Regions from separate parts of the Streptomyces sp. SX-6 genome, predicted to be linked through region 1. Evidence: riboswitches for the same ligand, from Rfam matches in the RefSeq annotation. Region 1 holds a riboswitch; the other holds the start of a gene.
The links. A riboswitch is a leader RNA that binds a small molecule or an ion and turns the genes downstream of it on or off. The one in region 1 is predicted to bind cobalamin.
Positions count from the first base shown of each region.

Region 1 (10,317 bases):
GCATGTCGGTGACCTGCTGCTGGAGCTCGTCGTCGAAGAGGTCGGGCTCCTCCTGGCGCACGGTGTCGACGACCTCGAACGCGAAGTTCATGTGCATCGTCTCGTCGCGGAACACCCAGTTGGTACCGGTGGCCAGACCGTGCAGCAGACCGCGCGAGCGGAACCAGTACACGTAGGCGAAGGCGCCGTAGAAGAACAGGCCCTCGATGCACGCGGCGAAGCAGATCAGGTTGAGCAGGAAGCGACGGCGGTCGGCCTTCGTCTCCAGCCGGTCGAGCTTCTCGACCTCGTTGATCCACTTGAAGCAGAACTGGGCCTTCTCGCGGATCGAGGGGATGTTCTCGACGGCGTCGAACGCCGCGGCACGGTCGTCCGGGTCGGGGAGGTAGGTGTCGAGCAGCGTCAGATAGAACTGGACGTGCACGGCCTCCTCGAAGAGCTGCCGCGACAAGTACAGCCGCGCCTCGGGGGAGTTGATGTGCTTGTACAGCGTCAGCACGAGGTTGTTCGCGACGATCGAGTCGCCCGTCGCGAAGAACGCGACCAGGCGGCCGATCATGTGCTGCTCGCCCGGCGAGAGCTTGGCGAGGTCGGCGACGTCCGAGTGGAGGTCGACCTCCTCCACGGTCCAGGTGTTCTTGATCGCGTCGCGGTAGCGGTCGTAGAAGTCCGGGTACCGCATCGGACGGAGCGTCAGCTCGAAGCCGGGGTCAAGAAGGTTCTTCTCGGAGGGCATTACTGGCAGGCCTCGCAGGACTCGGGGTTCTCAAGGGAGCAGGCGATGGCGTCCGCGTCGGGCGCGGCCTGCTGCACCGGGATGGTCGTGGCGCCCGAAGCGGCGCGGGCGATCCGGGTCGCCGGGCGCGACCGCAGGTAGTACGTGGTCTTGATGCCCTGCTTCCAGGCGTACGCGTACATCGAGCTGAGCTTGCCGATGGTGGGCGAGGCCATGAAGAGGTTCAGCGACTGGCTCTGGTCGAGGTACGGCGTACGGGCCGCGGCCATGTCGATCAGGGAGCGCTGCGGGATCTCCCACGCGGTGCGGTAGAGGTCGCGGACCTCCTTCGGGATCCAACCCATGTCCTGGATCGAGCCGTTGGCGTCCGTCATCGCGTCACGGGTCGTGCGGTCCCAGACGCCGAGCTTCTTCAGGTCCTCGACCAGGTAGGTGTTGACCTGGAGGAACTCACCGCTGAGCGTCTCGCGCTTGAAGAGGTTGGAGACCTGCGGCTCGATGCACTCGTACACGCCCGCGATCGAGGCGATGGTCGCCGTCGGCGCGATGGCCAGCAGCAGCGAGTTGCGCATGCCGACCGTGGCGATACGGGCGCGCAGCGCCTCCCAGCGGTCCGCCCATCCGGCCACGGCGTTCGGGTAGTGGTCGGGGTGCAGCACGCCGCGCGCGGTACGGGTCGCGGACCAGGCCGGGTGCGGGCCGTGCCGCTCGGCGAGGTCGGCGGAGGCCTCGTACGCGGCGAGCATGATGCGCTCGGAGATCCGGGTGGACAGCTCCTTCGCCTCGGCCGAGTCGAAGGGCAGCCGCAGGCGGAAGAAGACGTCCTGCAGGCCCATCAGGCCCAGACCGACCGGCCGCCAGCGGGAGTTGGAGTTGCCCGCCTGCTCGGTCGGGTAGAAGTTGATGTCCACGACGCGGTCGAGGAACGTCACCGCGGTACGGACCGTGCGGTCCAGCTTCTCCCAGTCCATCTCGCCGTCGGCACCGAGGTGCGCGGCGAGGTTGACGGAGCCGAGGTTGCAGACGGCGGTCTCGCCGTCGTCCGTCACCTCGAGGATCTCCGTGCAGAGGTTGGACGAGTGGACGACCTTGCCCTTCTCGGCCGTCTGGTTGGCGGTGCGGTTGGCGGCGTCCTTGAACGTCATCCAGCCGTTGCCGGTCTGCGCGAGGGTGCGCATCATCCGCGCGTACAGCACCCGCGCCGGGATGGTCTTGACGGCCTTGCCCGCGGCCTCGTACGCGCGGTACGCGGCGTCGAACTCGTCGCCGTAGAGGTCGACCAGGTCCGGGGTGTCCGCCGGGGAGAACAGCGACCAGTCGGCGTCGGCCTCGACCCGGCGCATGAACTCGTCCGGGATCCAGTGCGCGATGTTGAGGTTGTGGGTGCGGCGGGCCTCTTCGCCCGTGTTGTCCCGCAGCTCCAGGAACTCCTCGATGTCCGCGTGCCAGGTCTCCAGGTAGACGCAGGCCGCGCCCTTGCGCCGGCCGCCCTGGTTGACGGCCGCGACCGAGGCGTCGAGCGTGCGCAGGAACGGCACGATGCCGTTGGAGTGCCCGTTGGTGCCGCGGATCAGCGAACCGCGCGAGCGGATGCGGGAGTAGGAGAGCCCGATGCCGCCGGCGTGCTTCGACAGGCGGGCCACCTGGTGGTAGCGGTCGTAGATCGAGTCCAGCTCGTCCAGCGGCGAGTCCAGCAGGTAGCACGAGGACATCTGCGGGTGGCGGGTGCCGGAGTTGAAGAGCGTGGGGGAGGAGGGCAGGTACGAGAGCGTGCTGGTGAGCCGGTAGAGCTCGGCGACGTCCTCGAGGGCCCGGACGGAGTGGTCCTCCGCCAGACCGCAGGCCACGCGCAGCAGGAAGTGCTGCGGCGTCTCGATCACGTCGCGCGTGATCGGGTGGCGCAGGAGGTAACGGCTGTGGAGCGTGCGCAGGCCGAAGTAGCCGAAGCGGTCGTCGGCGCCGTCGAGGAGGGCGGCGTCCACGAGGGAGTCCAGGCGCTCGGCGTGGGCCGCCACGAACGCGGCGGTGTCGTCCGCGATCAGGCCCTCGCGGTGCCCGACGGCGACGGAGGCCGAGAAGGAGACGGCGCCCTGTCCGGCGGCCTCCTCGGCGATGGCGAGGGTGAGCAGGCGCGCGGCGAGCTTGGAGTACTCCGGCTCCTCGCCGATGAGGCCGGCGGAGGCCTCGGTGGCCAGCGACCGCAACTCGGCCTCGTCCGAACCGGGGTGCCGGCCGCGCAGCGCGGCGGCGGCGACCTTGCCCGGGTCGGTGGCGGGCAGATCGGCGGTCAGTTCGGTCAGGGTGCGCAGCAGCGCGGTCCCGGGACCGCCGGTCGCTTCCGCTGAAACCGGATCTGCGGGCGCGATGGTCACAGTGCTCTCCACTCGCTCGGCTGGGGGCCGGGCGGGAGTGCTCGACGGGCGCGTACGGGCATGCCGGATCGCTCCCGGGCATGCGCGCAGCGTCCCTCGGCCCAACCCGCGAGGCCCGGACGTCATTCGACACCCGACCGCCGGGCCGGTGGGGCTCGGACGGGGGCGCGCTGCCGGCAGGTCCTCGGACTTGAGGTGCGGATATCCGTACACATACACCGTTGCGGGACAGTTCCGGATTCCCACCGGATTCCCCTGCGACGACAGCGAGGACGAGCATACATCTAGTGCCGGGGGGCGCGAGCACCCCCACATGTTGTGTCGTCGCGTCATGAAGTGGTAGCGGAATGTGTTATGCGGCGCGGCAGTTCGCGAAAGCGTAGACCTGCCGGTCAGCTCCGGGCGGCCCGGCTTCTGCGGCGGATGCGCAGGGGGAACACGGCCCGTACGACCGTCCCGCCGAGGGCGCCGGCGCTCCTGGCGCCGAACGTGCCGCCGTACGCCTCGCAGCGCCAGCGCATGCCCTGCATGCCGTATCCCTCGGTGGGCCTCGGCGCGTTCGGCCCGAGGCCGCGTCCGTCGTCGGTGACGGTGAGGGCGATGCCGTCGTCGCGACATATAAGGGTAATGCTGACGTGCCGGGCATCGGCGTGCTTGACCACGTTGGTGAGTGCTTCCTGGGCGACCCGGTAGACGGCCAGGTTCACGCCGTTCTCCACTGCACACGCGTGGGGACGGTCTCCCTGGACGTCCACGTCCACCGTGAGCCCGTTCTCGGCGGCGACTTGTCCGGCGAGAGATGTGACGGACTCGGCAAGCCCCAGCCCCCGGACGGTCGACGGGCTCACGGTGGTGATGATGCGGCGCAGCGTGCCGGCCTGCTCGTCGAGGGTGAGGGAGGCGTCCTCCATCGCCGCGCGCAGCGCACGGGGATCGTCCAGCAGGCGGGCCGCGTCGAGCCGCCGCCGCGTCAGTGCCAGCAGCTGGAGGACTTCGTCGTGCAACTCGCCCGCGAGTAGACCGGCGTGGTGCTCCTGCCGCTCCACCATCGCGCTGGCGCGTCCACGGCTGAGGACCAGCTTCAGCTCGGGCCAGGCCGGGACGGCGTACGCCGATGCCGCCAGCAGGAACCCCATGGCCGCGTAGTCCGTCAGCGCGGAATGCGACCACCGGTCCACGCTCAGGGCCGTGAACCCGCAGCAGACCAGGATCATCAGCCGGCGGGCGCGCCGCATGTCCCAGGCCAGCAGAGCGAGGACGGCGGTGCCCAGGGCGACGTTCGGGCCCGCGACCGCCCGGGGCGGCAGCCGGTCGCCGGCGAAGAAATTGACCGCGTAGGCCACGAAGCCGACCAGGGTGATCGCCGCGCAGATGCCGGCGGCGACGCCGAGGCGTTGCTGTGCAGTGGTCGGCCGGGCGGTTCCGCTACGCATCGGCGGAGCGGTGCTGCCGGGCGTACGCGACGAGGTCGGCCCGGGTGATCAGGCCCAGCCGGGCGCGCAGGGCGGCCCTGACGCTCTCCACCGTGCGGATGCTGACAGCGAGCTGTGCGGCCACCTCGCGGTTGGTGTGGCCCTCGGCCAGCAGGCCCAGGACCTGCCGCTCCCGCAGGGGCAGCTCTGCCTCCCGGCCCTGGGCACGGGCGAGTCCGGCGCCGAGCGAGGGCTGTACGTACCGCCCTCCGGACGCCACCGCCCGCGCCGCCACGACCAGTTCGGTCACGGGGCTGCTCTTCAGCAGATAGCCCGAGGCGCCCGCGGCCAGCGCGCCGCAGATGATGGCGCGGTCCTCGTAGCAGCTCTGCACGAGAATTCCCATCCCGGGTGCGGCCGCGAGAAACTGGGGAATGGCCTTGAGGGCCAGTCCCGACTCCAGCCTCATGTCCAGCATCAGCACATCGGGCCGCTGCTCAGAAACGATCTTGAGTGCCTCGCGTTCGCAGGCGGCTTCCCCGACCACGATGAAACCTTCGGGTTCCAGGAACGCCCGGGTTCCGGCTCGTACGGTCGGATGGTCCTCGGCCAGGACCACTCTCACGGGACCGTCCATCGATACATCGCCTTTCGGGAACCACGAGGGAAATCACGACTGCTTGCTTTGCCGCCCTCGCGAACGCGTTCACCTTCCGATGTAGTGGCCAAATTTGTCAACCGTCGGAATTCCCGGCGAATGTCAAAACTTCAATTTTCTGCGGAGAACCCGCAGAAATCCTGCGGACATATGCGGATGTCCCGGGCCGGGCGGGCCGGACACGATCGTCTCGTCCACACCGATCACCAGGCACCCGGTGATCACCGAGAAAGAAGGAGTCCCGAGATGCTTTCCACGTTCTTCGACATCGCGACCGGCCTGTTCAACTACGCCCTCCAGTGGTTCCAGGGCTAGTACGCCGGGACCGGCCGGGACACATTCGCCGGGAGAGAGCGCACCCCCCTCGCTCTCTCCCGGCCCCTGACACCCCATCAAAAAACCGCGCGGTGGAGCGGCCCGGAGGAATTCCGGGCCGCTCCTCGCCGTGTATGCGGTACCGCGGGCATCCCGTGCGACGCGCCCTGACGGAGTAATGTGTCCGATTTCCGGCATGTTGTGATTAATCTACGGAGCGATTGATCAACGGCCCGTCCGACCCCCGTGAAGGACGCCCATGTGATGGCCTTCCGCACGCGCCGCCGCGCCCTGTGCACCCTGCTGCTGCTCGCCCTGGTGGCCCTGGCCGCCGGGCTCTGCAGTCGCGGGGTCGGGGAGCGGCTGGCGCCGGGCGGCTGGACGCCCGCTCACGCCGAGTCCACCCGGGCCGACGCCCTGCTGGCCGACCGCTTCGACGCCGGCCAGCCCCACCTGCTGCTGCTCGCGACCGCGAAGGGATCCGTCGACGCCGCTGAAGCCGAGGCCGCCGGAAGGGAGCTGACGGCCCGCCTCGCGACCGACCCGCGCGTCGCCTGGGTGCACGGCTACTGGCCGCAGCACCAGCCCGAGTTCCGCGGCCGCGACGGACACAGCGCCGTACTGGCCGTGCGCTTCGCCGGTGACGAGCGCGCGGTGCGGCAGGCGAGCAAGGCGGTGACCGAGCGCGAGACGAGCCACGGCGGAGGAACGCTGCGGATCGCGGTGGCGGGCGAATCCGCCCTGTTCTCCGAGATGGAACGCCTCAGCACCCAGGGCGCCATGATCGCCGAGATGATCGTGGCCCCGCTGGTGCTGCTGGTCCTGCTGTGGGTCTTCGGCAGCCTGGTCGCGGCCCTGCTGCCGGTCGTGGTGGGCGCCTTCGCCGTACTGGCCACGACCGCGCTGCTGCGGGTGCTCAGCGAGCTGATGACGGTGTCCATGTTCGTCCTCAACATCGCCACCGCGCTGGGCTTCGGCCTCGCGGTCGACTCCTGCCTGCTGATCGTCAGCCGCTACCGCGAGGAACTCGCCGACGGGGCGCAGCCGGTGACCGCCGCCGCGCATGCCATGCGCACCGCGGGCCGGGCGGTGGCCTTCTCCGCGACCACCGTCGCCGCCGCACTGGGCGCGCTGACGGTCTTCCCGCTGCCGCTGACCCGCTCCCTCGCGCTGGGCGGCGCGGTGGTCGCGGTCTGCTCGGCCGCCGGGGCGTTCCTGGTGCTGCCCGCGCTGCTGGTGCTCCTGGGAGAGCGCGTCAACTGCTGGGACCCGTTCGCCCGTTGGCGGTCCGATGTCCGCAGGCCGGTGGCGGAGGGCCGCTGGTACCGGCTGGCGCTGTGGGTCACCCGGCGGCCCGCGCCGGTCGCCCTGGGCACCCTGCTGCTGCTCGGCCTGCTCGCCTCGCCGGGCATCCAGGTCCGGTTCGGCATGTACGACGAGCGCATCCTGCCCGGCTCCTCACCGGTGGCCCGCGCATCCCAGCAGCTGCGCACCGACTTCCCCGACCTCAGCGACAACACGGCTGATGTGGTGCTGCCGGACGTCCACGTACTGCCGCCGTCAACCGAGCACTCCCGCGCGGCACTTCGCTCCGCTCCCGAGGAGCCCGCGGTGGACGACTACGCCTCCCGGCTGTCCGGCCTCCCCGGCGTACGGCAGGTGGCGACCGCCACCGGCGTCTACCGCGACGGGCGGCGCGTCGCCGAGGCCGGGCCCGAAGCGGCGGCTTTCACCGGCCCGGCCGGGACACGGCTGAGCGTCGAGCCCGGCGGTCCGGACTCCCCGCTGTCCCCCGCCGGACGCCGGCTGACCGAGCGGCTCCGGGCCGAACCCGCGCCCGTAACGCCCCTGGTGGGCGGGTCGGGCGCCCGGCTGACCGACACCGAGGACACCCTGACCGGCCCGATGCCGCTCGCCGTGCTGCTCACCGTGGCAGCGACCCTGCTGCTGCTCTTCGCCTACACCCGCAGCGTGCTGGTGCCGGTGAAGGCCGTCCTGCTGAACGCGCTCAGCCTGGCCGCCACCTTCGGCATCATCGTCGCCGTCTTCCAACAGGGCTGCCTGGAAGCCGTGATCGGCCCGTTGCGAGGCCCCGCCATCACGGACGTGGTGATTCCGGCGGTGATGTTCTGCACCGCCTTCGGCCTCTCCATGGACTACGAGGTCTTCCTCCTCTCCCGCATCCTGGAGGAGCACCGCCGGGGCACGCCGACCCCGCTCGCCGTCGCCACCGGCCTGCAGCGCACCGGCCGGCTGTTCACCTCCGCCGCCCTCGTCTTCGCCGTGGTGATGGCCTCGCTGGCCGCCTGCGACCTGGTGATGCTCCAACTCATCGGCTTCGGGCTGGCGGTGGCCGTCATCCTGGACTGCACGCTGGTGCGCGCCCTGCTGGTACCGGCGGTCATGACCCTGGCGGGCGGCGCGAACTGGTGGCCCGCCTCCCGGATCCGTCGTTCCCGGGAGGCGGGCAGCGGTCCGGTCAGCCGGCCGTCGTCGTCCGGAGCGGCCGATCCGCCGTGTAGTCCTCCGGTGAGGTCCGGTCCACCCCGTCGGGGACCTTCGCCGCCTTGAACACCAGCGTCAGCACCACCGCCACCACCACGTTCAGCACAAACGCGGTCAGGCCGATATACCCCTTCTCCCCGATGAAAGGGATCAGGTTCGTATTGCCGAAGTGATCCTGCGTCGCGCTCGGCGTTTCGTACGCCCGCCATGTCCCGTACGCCATGCCGACCGCCCACCCGGCGAACAGCGCCCACCGGTGGAACCAGCGGGTGAAGAGCCCGCCCACCAGTGCGGGCACGGTCTGGAGAATCCAGATCCCGCCCAGCAGCTGGAAGTTGATCGCCACCGTCTTGTCCATGGTGAGCACGAACACCAGCGCCCCGACCTTCACCAGCAGCGAGGCGAGCTTGGACACCTTGGCCTCGTGCTCGGGCGAGGCGTCCGGTTTGATGAAGTCCTTGTAGATGTTCCGCGTGAAGAGATTGGCCGCGGCAATCGACATGATGGCCGCGGGAACGAGCGCCCCGATCCCGATCGCGGCGAAGGCCACACCCGTGAACCAGTCCGGGAATTCCTTGGCGAACAGCTCCGGAATCGCCAACTGCCCGTTCTTCACCTTGATCCCGGCCGCCACCGCCATGAATCCGAGCATGGCCAGCAGACCGAGCATCAGCGAATACAGCGGAAGGATGGTGGTGTTCCGGCGAATGACCTCACGGCTCTTGCTCGACAGCACGGCCGTCACCGAATGCGGATAGAGGAACAACGCCATCGCCGACCCGAGCGCGAGCGTCGCATACGCCCACTGCGCGTCCGGCCCGCCGACGAGCGCACCGCGCGGCTTGCCGGTGGCGGGGTTCGTGGCGGCAAAGGCGTGGCCGGCCTTGGCGAAGATGTCACCGAACCCGCCCAGTTTGATCGGGATGTAGATGATGGCCACCGTGATGACGATGTAGATCAGCGCGTCCTTGACGAAGGCGATCAGCGCGGGCGCCCGCAGACCCGAGGAGTACGTGTACGCCGCGAGCACACCGAAGGCGATGAGCAGCGGCAGGTCCTTCACGAACCAGTTCGTGTTCTCCCCGCCGCCGACACCCATGACATCCAGCACGGCCTGAATTCCGACCAATTGGAGCGCGATGTACGGCATCGTCGCCAGAATTCCGGTCAGCGCGAGCGCCAGCGAGAGCCCCTTGGACCCGAACCGTCCGCGCACGAAATCCGAGGACGTGACATACCCGTGCTTGTGCGACACCGACCACAGCCGTGGCAGGAAGGTGAACACCAGCGGATAGCACAGGATCGTGTACGGCACCGCGAAGAACCCGGCCGCTCCGCCCGCGTAGATCGCCGCCGGAACGGCGACGAACGTGTACGCGGTATAGAGGTCGCCGCCCAGCAGGAACCAGGTGACCCACGTCCCGAACGACCGCCCGCCCAGCCCCCATTCATCGAGGTTGTCGGCATTCTCCGCCCGCCGCCACCGGGCGGCGAGAAAACCCATGACCGTCACGGCCAGGAAGAAGAAGATGAAGACGGCAAGCGCCACACCGTTGACGTCGTGCTTCACCGCGGCTCACCGCCCTTGCGGTCACGCTGGTGCTTGCGTACGAGCACGTACGCAATGACCGTGAGCACGGTCGAGATGAGCACCCACAGCATCTGGTACCAGTAGAAGAACGGGATGCCGATGAAGGCCGGCGTGAGCCGGGAGTAGGAGTCCACCCACAGCATCGCGACGAACGGTATGGCGAGACAGACTCCCGCCAGTACCAGCTGTAGGGACACGGTCGGTTTGTGATGGCTCTGCGGTGGTCCTGGTTCCGACATGCGGTGACTCCGTCCCCGTGTGCGATCACGTGCGTAATGCGCAGGAAATCTAAGGGAGGGCCCCTCCGGACGTCACCCCCTGTCCGGATATCGGTATGACAACGTCATGTCGGGGAGGGGAGGTTGGGGGTCTCATCGGCACCTTGTGCCCCCGTAGGCTCACGCTCATGACACTTCGCCCCTTTGACCTGGTGATTTTCGACTGTGACGGCGTACTGGTGGACAGTGAGCCCATCTACGCGCGCGTGGACGCCGAGGTGTTCGCCGACCTCGGCTGCCCCTTCACGGAGGAGGAGATCCTCGAGCGCTTCGTGGGTGTTTCGGGAGAGGCGCTCACCGCGGCGCTGGAGGAACGGCTGGGCCGTCGGCTGGAGGAGGGCTGGTGGAAGCCGTACCAGCCTTGGTACCAGGCGGCGTTGGAAGACCTGAAGCCCGTCGACGGCATCGCCGCCGTACTGGCCGAACTCGACGTCCCGTACTGCGTGGCCT
Region 1 is NZ_JBTHHU010000015.1:145,145-155,461, forward strand. Features, by position in the region: gene ACV530_RS20110 (ribonucleotide-diphosphate reductase subunit beta) at 1-736, opposite strand, end outside; gene ACV530_RS20115 (ribonucleoside-diphosphate reductase subunit alpha) at 736-3,108, opposite strand; cobalamin riboswitch at 3,267-3,417, opposite strand; gene ACV530_RS20120 (sensor histidine kinase) at 3,501-4,541, opposite strand; gene ACV530_RS20125 (response regulator) at 4,534-5,157, opposite strand; gene ACV530_RS20130 (hypothetical protein) at 5,329-5,493, shown strand; gene ACV530_RS20135 (MMPL family transporter) at 5,758-8,064, shown strand; gene mctP (monocarboxylate uptake permease MctP) at 7,973-9,568, opposite strand; gene ACV530_RS20145 (DUF3311 domain-containing protein) at 9,565-9,828, opposite strand; gene ACV530_RS20150 (HAD family hydrolase) at 9,996-10,317, shown strand, end outside.

Region 2 (10,317 bases), on a different contig from region 1:
GCACCGGCAGGCCCTTGTCCTGGTCGGGGCCGTCGGCCACGGTGAGGCGGACGTAGTACGCGCCCGGCAGCGGGTCGTTGGCCCACCGCTCGGACCAGGGCCGCACCGTGCGCAGGGTGCAGGTCAGGGTCACCGAGGCATCCTGCTGCGACGCCTTCTTCAACGGCTCGCCGGAGGCACAGGCCTGACGGCGGCGCAGGCCGTCGAAGACGTCCAGCCGCCAGGTGGCGGCGCCGTGCCGCGCGGAGGCCTCCGGCAGGTTCACCGTGGCCGTCGCGGTGGCCCGCTGGCCGGCCCCGGCGGGGAACTGCCAGTAGAGGTAGTCACCGGCGGACGCGTCGGCGGTCGCCTTCTGGCCCTGCTTGACCGCGGTCGCGGTACGGAAGGTCGTACCGGCCTCGGTCGGGTTGCCGTCCTCGCCCTTGCCGCCGTCCGCCACCGCGGCGGCGGAGGAGGTGAGTATTGCGGACGCGGCCAGCAGCACCGTGGCCAACACACGCTTCGTACGCATCAGTTCTCCCTCCACACCGCGACGCGCCAGCGGGCCAGCCAGCCCCACAGCAGACCGGCGATCAGGCCGGTACCGCCCAGCACGAGGAGCAGGATCCAGCCGCGGCCCAGGCCGAAGGCCGCCATGTCCGACGGGTTGTCGGGGGCCTTGACGAGGTCGACGGCCAGCTCGACGGGCAGGCCGGGGTCGCGCTTGACGGAGTCGGGCGCGGAGAAGGAGTTGGAGACCTCGAGGCAGACGCTCCGGGCTTCTCCGGCGTCATCCTTCTTCGCCTTGCCGACGGGGTATCTCAGCCCCGACGACATCACGTCGGTGCGCCCGCTGCCGGCGTCCGAGCCGCGCACCAGTTCCTGGCCGTCCTCCCCCACGGCGCGCACCAGCACGCCGTAGTCCAGGTTGACCTGACGGTCCGCGCCGACGCTCGCCGCGGCGCGCAGTTCCTGGCCCGGCTTGACCTTGACGCGGTACCAGCGGTGCTCGCCGAACTTCTCGCGGTCGGTGAAGATGCCGCCGCCGATCTCGGGCGCGGACGCGCAGTCGTTCCCGCCCTGCGTGGGCTTGGGCTGCTCGACCGGTGTGTCCGCCCGGCGCACCAGCTGCTTGACGCGGCTGGAGAGCTCCTTCTTGTGCCGGATGGTGGTGTAGGTGCCACCGGTGGCCTCAGCGATGCAGCTGAGCTGTTCGCGGGTCTTGTCGTCCTGGACCAGGCTCAGCGTGTCGACCGTCAAGTGCGTGCCCTTGGCGGCCAGTTCACGGGCCACCTCGCACGGGTCGGGCTGGCCGCAGGTGTCCTCGCCATCAGTGATGAGCACCACGCGGCGGGTGCCGCCGTCCGTGCCCAGGTCCTCGTCGGCGCCGCGCAGCGCGTACCCGATGGGCGTCCATCCGGTGGGCTGCAGGGCGGCGACGGCGGTCTTGGCCTCGGTCCTGTCGACCTGGCCGACCGGGTACTCCGACTTGCTGTCCTTGCAGCCGATGGTCTTGTCGTCGCCGGGGTAGTGGGCGCCGAGGGTGCGGATACCGAGCCGCACGCCGTCCGGCACGGCGTCGATGACTTCGTCGAACGCCTGCTTGGCGGCCGCCATGCGCGATCCGCCGTCCACGTCGCGGGTGCGCATCGAGCCGCTGACGTCGAGCACGAGCTCGACCTTCGGGCTGTCCTTGGGGGGTCCGTCGGCGGCGCTCGCCGGTGCGATGCCCCCGGCGAACGCGGCGAGCAGGGCGCACACGCCCGCCGCGAGCCGTCTTGTGATGATCATTCGAGCGATCTTACTGAGCGGCAGCAGGCCGACTCAAAACGGGAGTTGCGGCGGGGCGCACGTACGTGCCGGGCGCCCCGCCGGCGCCCTTGAAGCCCTGCTTTAGAAGCCCTGCTTCATCTTGTCGATGTCGATCGTCTCGTCCGGCGACGGGGTCTTCGTCGGGACGGGCTTGTCGAAGTCGGAGAAGGCCACCGTGCCCTTGCCCTTCTTGACGAGGAGGACCGGGTACGGCTTGCCCGTCGCGGCCACGTTGATGGTCGTGCCCTTGCTGCTGGTGACCGGGATGACCTGCTGGCCGTTGACGGTGGTGGGCGCGCCCTTGGTCATTCCCGCGTCGCCCCCGGTGTCGGTGCTCATAGACGCCTGATGCACTGTCAGGTTGCACATCTGGGCGAAGTCCTTGAGCTTCGGGTTGCTGGTGCCGCCGGTCATGTAACGCCCCTTGAAGAGCTTGGCGCCCTCCTCGCCCGCACCCTGCTGCTTCCAGAACGCGTCGTCGGGCTTCATCCAGACCCGGTCGCCGACCTTGATCACCTCGATGTTGGCGCCGCTGTTGGACATCGTCCCGGCGCAGTTGCCCTGGCGGTCCATGGCCAGGTCGGCCTTGATCGCCTTGGTGCCCTCGGTCTGCTCCATCTTCATCCGCAGGGACTGGGCCGACATCAGCTCTTGCTTGGCCTTGTCGGATATCTCCTTCGCGGAGAGCTTGTCCAGACCGCTGTCGGCCGGCTTCTGCTCCTGCTGAGCGGAAGCCGACGGGCTCGCCTTGTCGCTCGCGGACGACTTGTCGCTCTTGCCGCCGCACGCCGAGAGCCCCACCACCGCTGCCGCCACGCAGGCGGCGGCCATCACGACGCTGTGCTTACGAGCCATGGTGCTCAATCCCCGTTCCCCTGTTACAGACTGTTGTTCCTTCCCGATCACCCTACGGGCTGCCACCGACAGCGGGACCGGCGGGCCCCACTGTCGGTGACGGGAAGGGCCGGGTCAGTCCTCGCCCTCCAGCTCACCCTCCGTGTCCAGGAACACCTGCCGCAGCGCCTCCAGCGTCTCGGCGTCGGGCTTGGCCCACATACCGCGGCTCTCGGCCTCCAGCAGCCGCTCCGCGATGCCGTGCAGCGCCCAGGGGTTGGCCTCCTGGAGGAAGGCGCGGTTCTCGGGGTCGAGGACGTAGGTCTGGGTGAGCTTGTCGTACATCCAGTCGGGCACGACGCCGGTGGTGGCGTCGTAGCCGAACAAGTAGTCCACGGTGGCGGCGAGTTCGAAGGCACCCTTGTAGCCGTGGCGGCGCATGGCCTCGATCCAGCGGGGGTTGACGACCCGGGCGCGGAAGACGCGGGAGGTCTCCTCGACGAGCGTGCGGGTGCGGACCGTCTCGGGCCGGGTGGAGTCGCCGATGTACGCGGCCGGGGCGGTGCCCTTGAGGGCCCGTACGGTCGCGACCATGCCGCCGTGGTACTGGAAGTAGTCGTCGGAGTCGGCGATGTCGTGCTCGCGGGTGTCGGTGTTCTTCGCCGCGACCGCGATGCGCTTGTACGCGCTCTCCATCTCGGCCCGCGCCGGGCGGCCCTCGAGGCCGCGGCCGTAGGCGTAGCCGCCCCACACCGTGTAGACCTCGGCGAGGTCCGCGTCCGTGCGCCAGTCGCGGCTGTCGATGAGCTGGAGCAGGCCGGCGCCGTACGTGCCCGGGCGGGAGCCGAAGATGCGGGTGGTGGCGCGGCGTTCGTCGCCGTGCTCGGCGAGGTCGGCCTGGGCGTGGGCGCGGACGAAGTTCGTGTCCGCGGGCTCGTCCAGGGAGGCGACGAGCCGGACGGCGTCGTCCAGCAGGCCGATCACATGCGGGAAGGCGTCCCGGAAGAAGCCGCTGATGCGCAGGGTGACGTCGATGCGGGGACGGCCCAACTCCTCGGGGGTGACGGGCTCGAGCCCCGTCACCCGCCGCGACGCCTCGTCCCACACCGGGCGGACGCCCAGCAGGGCCAGCGCCTCGGCGACGTCGTCGCCGGCGGTGCGCATGGCGCTCGTCCCCCACAGGGACAGGCCCACCGACTCGGGCCAGGTGCCCTCGTCGGTGCGGTAGCGCTCCAGCAGGGAGTCGGCCAGGGCCTGGCCGGTCTCCCAGGCGAGGCGGCTGGGCACGGCCTTGGGGTCGACCGAGTAGAAGTTGCGGCCGGTCGGCAGCACGTTGACCAGGCCGCGCAGCGGCGAGCCGGAGGGGCCGGCGGGTACGAAACCGCCGTCGAGGGCGTGCACGGCGTGGTCGAGCTCGTCGGTGGTGGCGGCCAGGCGGGGTACGACCTCGCGGGCCGCGAAGTCCAGGATGGCGGCGACCTGTTCGCCGTGCCCGGTGGGCACGGCGGCCGGATCCCAGCCCGCGTCCTCCATGGCCTGGACCAGGGCGCGGGCCTTCTCCTCCGCCTCGTCGGCGGTGGTGCGGGTGGCGGCGGACTCGTCGAGGCCGAGGGCCTCGCGCAGTCCGGGCAGGGCGGTGGTGCCGCCCCAGATCTGCCGGGCGCGCAGGATGGCCAGCACCAGGTTGACGCGCTCGGGACCGGTGGGAGCGCCGCCGAGGACGTGCAGACCGTCGCGGATCTGGGCGTCCTTGACCTCGCACAGCCAGCCGTCGACGTGCAGGAGGAAGTCGTCGAAGCCGTCGTCCTCCGGGCGGTCGTCCATGCCCAGGTCGTGGTCGAGCTTCGCCGCCTGGATCAGGGTCCAGATCTGGGCGCGGATCGCCGGGAGCTTGGACGGGTCCATGGACGAGATCTGGGCGTACTCGTCGAGGAGTTGCTCGAGGCGCGCGATGTCGCCGTAGGAGTCGGCGCGGGCCATCGGCGGCACGAGGTGGTCGACGAGCGTGGCGTGCGCACGGCGCTTGGCCTGGGTGCCCTCGCCGGGGTCGTTGACGAGGAAGGGGTAGACGAGCGGCAGGTCGCCGAGCGCCGCGTCGGGGCCGCAGGCGGCGGACAGGCCGGCGTTCTTGCCCGGCAGCCACTCGAGGTTGCCGTGCTTGCCGAGGTGGACCATCGCGTCGGCGCCGAAGCCGCCGTCCTCGCGGGAGGCCGCGATCCAGCGGTAGGCGGCCAGGTAGTGGTGCGAGGGCGGCAGGTCGGGGTCGTGGTAGATGGCGATGGGGTTCTCGCCGAAGCCGCGCGGCGGCTGGATGAGGATCAGCAGGTTCCCGCGGCGCAGGGCGGCGAGGACGATGTCGCCCTCGGGGTTGGCGCTGCGGTCGACGAACATCTCGCCGGGCGCCGGGCCCCAGTGCTCCTCGACGGACTCCCGCAGTTCGGAGGGGAGTTCGGCGTACCAGCGCCGGTAGTCGGCGGCCGGGATGCGGACGGGGTTGCGGGCGAGCTGCTCCTCGGTGAGCCACTCCTGGTCATGGCCGCCGGCCTCGATCAGGGCGCGGATCATCTCGTCGCCGTCGCCGGACGCGAGACCCGGGACCTCCTCGGTACCGAAGTCATAGCCTTCCGCGCGCAGCCGGCGCAGCAGCGCCACCGCGCTGGCGGGGGTGTCGAGGCCGACGGCGTTGCCGATGCGGGAGTGCTTGGTGGGGTACGCGGAGAGGACGAGCGCGATGCGCTTCTCGGCGGCGGGGATGTGGCGCAGCCGCGCGTGGCGGACGGCGATCCCGGCGACGCGGGCGGCGCGTTCGGCGTCGGCGACGTAGCAGGGCAGGCCGTCCGCGTCGACCTCCTTGAAGGAGAACGGCACCGTGATGATGCGCCCGTCGAACTCGGGCACGGCGACCTGGGTCGCGGCGTCGAGCGGGGAGAGCCCCTCGTCGTTCTCCTCCCACGCGCTGCGCGGGCCGGTGAGACACAGGGCCTGGAGGATGGGGACGTCGAGGGAGGCCAGGGCGCCGGCGTCCCAGGACTCGTCGTCGCCGCCGGCCGATGCCTCGGCGGGCTTGGTGCCGCCCGCGGCGAGGACGGTGGTGACGACGGCGTCGGCACCGCGCAGGGCCTCGATCAGCTCCGGCTCGGGGGCGCGCAGGGAGGCGACGTACAGCGGGAGCGCCCGGCCCCCGGCGTCCTCGACGGCGCCGCAGAGGGTTTCCACGAAGCCGGTGTTGCCGCTCATGTGGTGGGCGCGGTAGTAGAGCACGGCCACCGTCGGGCCGCTCGCCCCGGGCTTGGGGGCGCGCTCGAGCTCGCCCCATGAGGGGGCGGCGGCCGGGGGCGCGAAGCCGTGGCCGGTGAGCAGCACGGTGTCGGAGAGGAAGCGGGCGAGCTGCTCGAGGTTGGCGGGGCCGCCGTGGGCGAGGTAGGCGTGGGCCTCGGCGGCGATGCCGACGGGGACGGTGGAGGCCTCCATCAGCTGGGCGTCGGGGGCCTGTTCGCCGGTGAGGACGACGACCGGCCGCGGGCCGGCGAGCAGTTGCCCGAGCCCCTCCTCCCAGGCGCGGATGCCGCCGAGGAGTCGGACGACGACGAGCTCGGTGCCCTCCAGCAGGGCGGGCAGTTCGTCGAGTGGAAGCCGTGCGGGGTTGGCGAGCCGGTACGGGACCGGGCCTTCGGCCGCGCGGGCGCTGAGCAGGTCGGTGTCGGACGTCGACAGGAGAAGGATCACGCGGCGCTCCCGAGTGCGAGTGCTTCGAGGGTCGTCCGTGCGCGGGACCGGAACATGCGCATGCTGCGGCAGGCCTTCCTCGGGGTCCGCGCCCCGGGCAGTGGGAAGACGGCGGGAGTTCCTGACTCGCGCGGCATCGCTGCCGTGCTCACAGTGGCGGGACCGTGCCGGAGTCTCACCGGCTTCCTCCCCTGGCGCCGTCTTGGGCGATGAGCGCCATAGTAGCGATCCGCGGCGCGGGCCCGGGCGGGCCCGCCCCCGTGACCAGGGCGTCCGCCGGAGTGCCTCGGTATGCTCGCCGCCATGTCCGTCTCCCCCCAGCCCCCCGCGGACCGGGGCGAACCGACCGTCCGCGAGCGCGGTGACGCATGCCCCGGTGCGCTGCGGCTGCACGCCGCGGACGACGGCTCGCTGGCCCGAGTCCGGCTGCCCGCAGGCTTGTTGACGCCACGTCAGGCAATGGTGCTGGCGGACGCCGCCGACGAGCTGGGTGACGGTCGGCTCGACCTCACCTCGCGCGGCAATGTGCAGCTGCGCGGCCTCGCCGACGGCTGCGGCGCGGACCTCGGCGGGCGGCTGCGCGCCGCCGGGCTGCTGCCGTCGGACCGGCACGACCGCGTCCGGAACATCCTGGCTTCTCCGTTGTGCGGCCTGGACGGTCCGACTCCCGTGGACGCAGCGGATGTACAGGCGTGGGCACGCGCCCTTGACGCACTCCTGTCCACCGACGAAGCCGAACTGTCGGCTCTGTCCGGCCGTTTCCTCTTCGGCCTGGACGACGGCCGCGGCGACATCGCCGCCCTCGCCCCCGATGTGACATTGATCGCAGACACGGACGGCCGCGCCGTCCTCCGCCTCGGAGCGACGACCCTGCGGATCGCCGCCGAGCACGCGCCCCGCGCCGCCGCCCTGGCCGCGGGCGAGTTCCTCGCCGCGCTGCGCGAGCACGGCAGCAAGGCCTGGCGCGTACGGGAGCTGCCCGCCGAACAACGGCCGCGCACCGACCGGTTGACGGACCGGCTCGCGGCGGCAGGCATCCCCTCCTCACCGCTCCCCTCCACTGACCTACCTGTAGGCTCCCCACCCGAACCGGGCGTCGTCGCCCGCGCCCTGTACGTGGCCGCGCCGCTCGGCCGGCTGACCACCGCGCAGTGGCGGCACGTGATCCGCGCCGCGCACGGTGAACTCCGGGTGACCCCCTGGCGCGGCATCGTCCTGCCCGGCGCCGACCCGGCCCGCCTGGCGGACCTCGCGGCCGCCGGCCTCGTCACCTCCCCCGCCTCCCCGTGGCACGGCGCGGGCGCCTGTGCCGGACGGCCCGGCTGCGCCAAGTCCCGCGCGGACGTACGGGCGGACGCGACCGCCTGTCTCACCGCCATGCGCCCTGGTGGGACGGGCGTACTGCCGGTGTACTGGTCCGGGTGCGAGCGGCGCTGCGGCCACCCCGGTGGCGCGTGGGCCGACGTACTGGCGACCGGCGACGGCTACCAGGTCACCGCGCCGGACGGGACGGCGCGCACGGTGACGGCAACAGACCTGGCCGACGCGGTGGCGGCGGCCCGTACCACACGATGAACGAGGGCACAGTGTTCGACTACGACAAGGACGGCGCGTCCATCTACCGCCAGTCCTTCGCCACCATCCGCGCCGAGGCCGACCTCGGCGGACTGCCGCCGGACGTGAGCCGGGTGGCGGTCCGTATGATCCACGCCTGCGGGATGACCGACCTCGTACGGGACCTGGCCTACTCCCCGCAGGTGGTGGCCCGCGCCCGCGAGGCCCTGCTGGCGGGTGCGCCGATCCTGTGCGACGCGAACATGGTCGCCAGCGGTGTCACGCGCAAGCGGCTGCCCGCGGACAACGAGGTGCTGTGCACCCTCGCCGACCCGTCCGTGCCCGAACTGGCCCGGCGCATGGGCACGACCCGCAGCGCCGCCGCGCTGGAACTGTGGCGGGACCGGCTCGACGGCGCGGTCGTGGCCGTCGGCAACGCCCCCACCGCGCTCTTCAGGCTGCTCGAGATGGTGGCCGAGGGCGCACCGCGCCCGGCGGCGGTGCTCGGCATCCCGGTCGGGTTCATAGGCGCCGCCGAGTCCAAGGAGGCGCTGGCCGAGAGCCCGTTGGGGCTGGAGTACCTGGTGGTGCGGGGGCGGCGCGGCGGCAGTGCGATGGCCGCCGCGGCGATCAACGCGATAGCGAGCGAGGAAGAATGAGCGAGCAGCCTTCGACCACGGGACGGCTGTACGGCGTGGGGCTCGGCCCCGGCGACCCGTCCCTGATGACCGTACGGGCGGTCGAGGTCATCTCCTCCGCCGACGTCGTCGCGTACCACAGCGCCCGGCACGGCCGCAGCATCGCGCGCTCGATCGCCGAACGGCACCTGCGCGCCGACCACATCGAGGAGCGGCTGGTCTACCCCGTCACCACGGAGACCACCGACCACCCCGGCGGCTACCGGGGCGCGATGGAGGAGTTCTACGAGGAGGCCGCCGCCCGTCTCGCCGCGCACCTGGACGCGGGCCGTACGGTCGCGGTCCTCGCGGAGGGCGACCCGCTCTTCTACAGCTCGTACATGCACATGCACAAGCGGCTCGCGCCCCGCTACCCGACGGAGGTCATCCCCGGCGTCACCTCGGTGAGCGCCGCTGCGGCCCGCCTCGGCGAACCGCTCGTCGAGGGCGAGGAGGTGCTGACGATCCTGCCGGGCACGCTGCCCGAGGAGGAGCTGACGGCGCGCCTGGCCTCGACCGACTCGGCGGTGGTGATGAAGCTGGGCCGCACCTTCCCGGCGGTGCGGGGCGCGCTGGAGCGCTCGGGCCGGCTGGCGGAGGCGCGGTACGTCGAGCGCGCGACGATGCCCGGCGAGCGCACGGGCAAGCTCGCGGACGTGGACCCGGAATCGGTCCCGTACTTCTCGGTGGCGGTCCTCCCGAGCCGCGTGGACGGCCGTATCACCTCCGCCCGGGGCGAGGTCGTGGTCGTCGGCCTCGGCCCGGCGGGCCCGCTGTGGCTCACCCCCGAGGCACGCGGCGAACTGGCCGCGGCGCAGGACATCGTGGGTTACAGCACCTACGTGGACCGGGTGCCCGTACGCCCGGGCCAGCGGCGCCACGCCTCCGACAACAAGGTCGAGTCGGAACGCGCCGACTTCGCCCTCGACCTCGCCCGCCAGGGACGCCGGGTCGCCGTCGTCTCCTCCGGCGACCCGGGTGTCTTCGCCATGGCCACGGCCGTGCTGGAGGTCGCCTCCGACGACCCGTACCGCGAGATCCCGGTGCGCGTGGTCCCCGGCATGACCGCCGCCCACGCCGCGGCCTCCCGCGCCGGCGCCCCCCTGGGCCACGACTACGCGGTGGTCTCCCTCTCCGACCGCCTCAAGCCCTGGGAGGTCATCGCCTCCCGCCTCCGCGCCGCCGCCGAGGCCGACTTGGTCCTCGCCCTCTACAACCCCGGCTCCCGCAGCCGCATCTGGCAGGTCGGCAAGGCCCGCGACCTGCTGCTGGAACACCGCGCCCCGGACACCCCGGTGGTCCTGGGCCGCGATGTGGGCGGCCCGGAGGAGAGCGTACGCATCGTCCGTCTCGGCGAACTCGTGCCGGAGGAAGTCGACATGAGGACGATCCTCCTCGTGGGGTCGAGCCAGACGCGTGCGGTGTCACGCGCGACCGGGGAAATCGTCTGGACGCCGCGGCGGTATCCGGAGGAGTGAGCGAGCCTCGTTGCTCCGGCGGCGGCAACGGCCGCCGGAGCAACGGGCACGGCTATCTCACAGCGTGGACCAGTGGGTGACAGGCCAGGCGACGGCGACGGCCCTGCCAATCACATTGTCCACGGGCACGAACCCACCGCCCGGCTCGTTGACGTGGGCGCGCGAGTCCCGTGAGTCGTTGCGGTGGTCACCCATCACCCACAGGTGATCCTTGGGCACCTTGACCGTCCCGACCGGCATGTCGTCGCACGGGGTGG
Region 2 is NZ_JBTHHU010000006.1:4,545-14,861, reverse strand. Features, by position in the region: gene ACV530_RS09145 (hypothetical protein) at 1-511, opposite strand, end outside; gene ACV530_RS09140 (VWA domain-containing protein) at 511-1,770, opposite strand; gene ACV530_RS09135 (hypothetical protein) at 1,873-2,646, opposite strand; gene cobN (cobaltochelatase subunit CobN) at 2,761-6,351, opposite strand; cobalamin riboswitch at 6,445-6,584, opposite strand; gene ACV530_RS09125 (ferredoxin-like domain-containing protein) at 6,643-7,926, shown strand; gene ACV530_RS09120 (precorrin-8X methylmutase) at 7,923-8,564, shown strand; gene ACV530_RS09115 (precorrin-2 C(20)-methyltransferase) at 8,561-10,060, shown strand; gene lepB (signal peptidase I) at 10,118-10,317, opposite strand, start outside.
Region 2: linked by a shared signal. The riboswitch ahead of cobN (cobaltochelatase subunit CobN) and the one ahead of ACV530_RS20115 (ribonucleoside-diphosphate reductase subunit alpha) in region 1 are both predicted to bind cobalamin.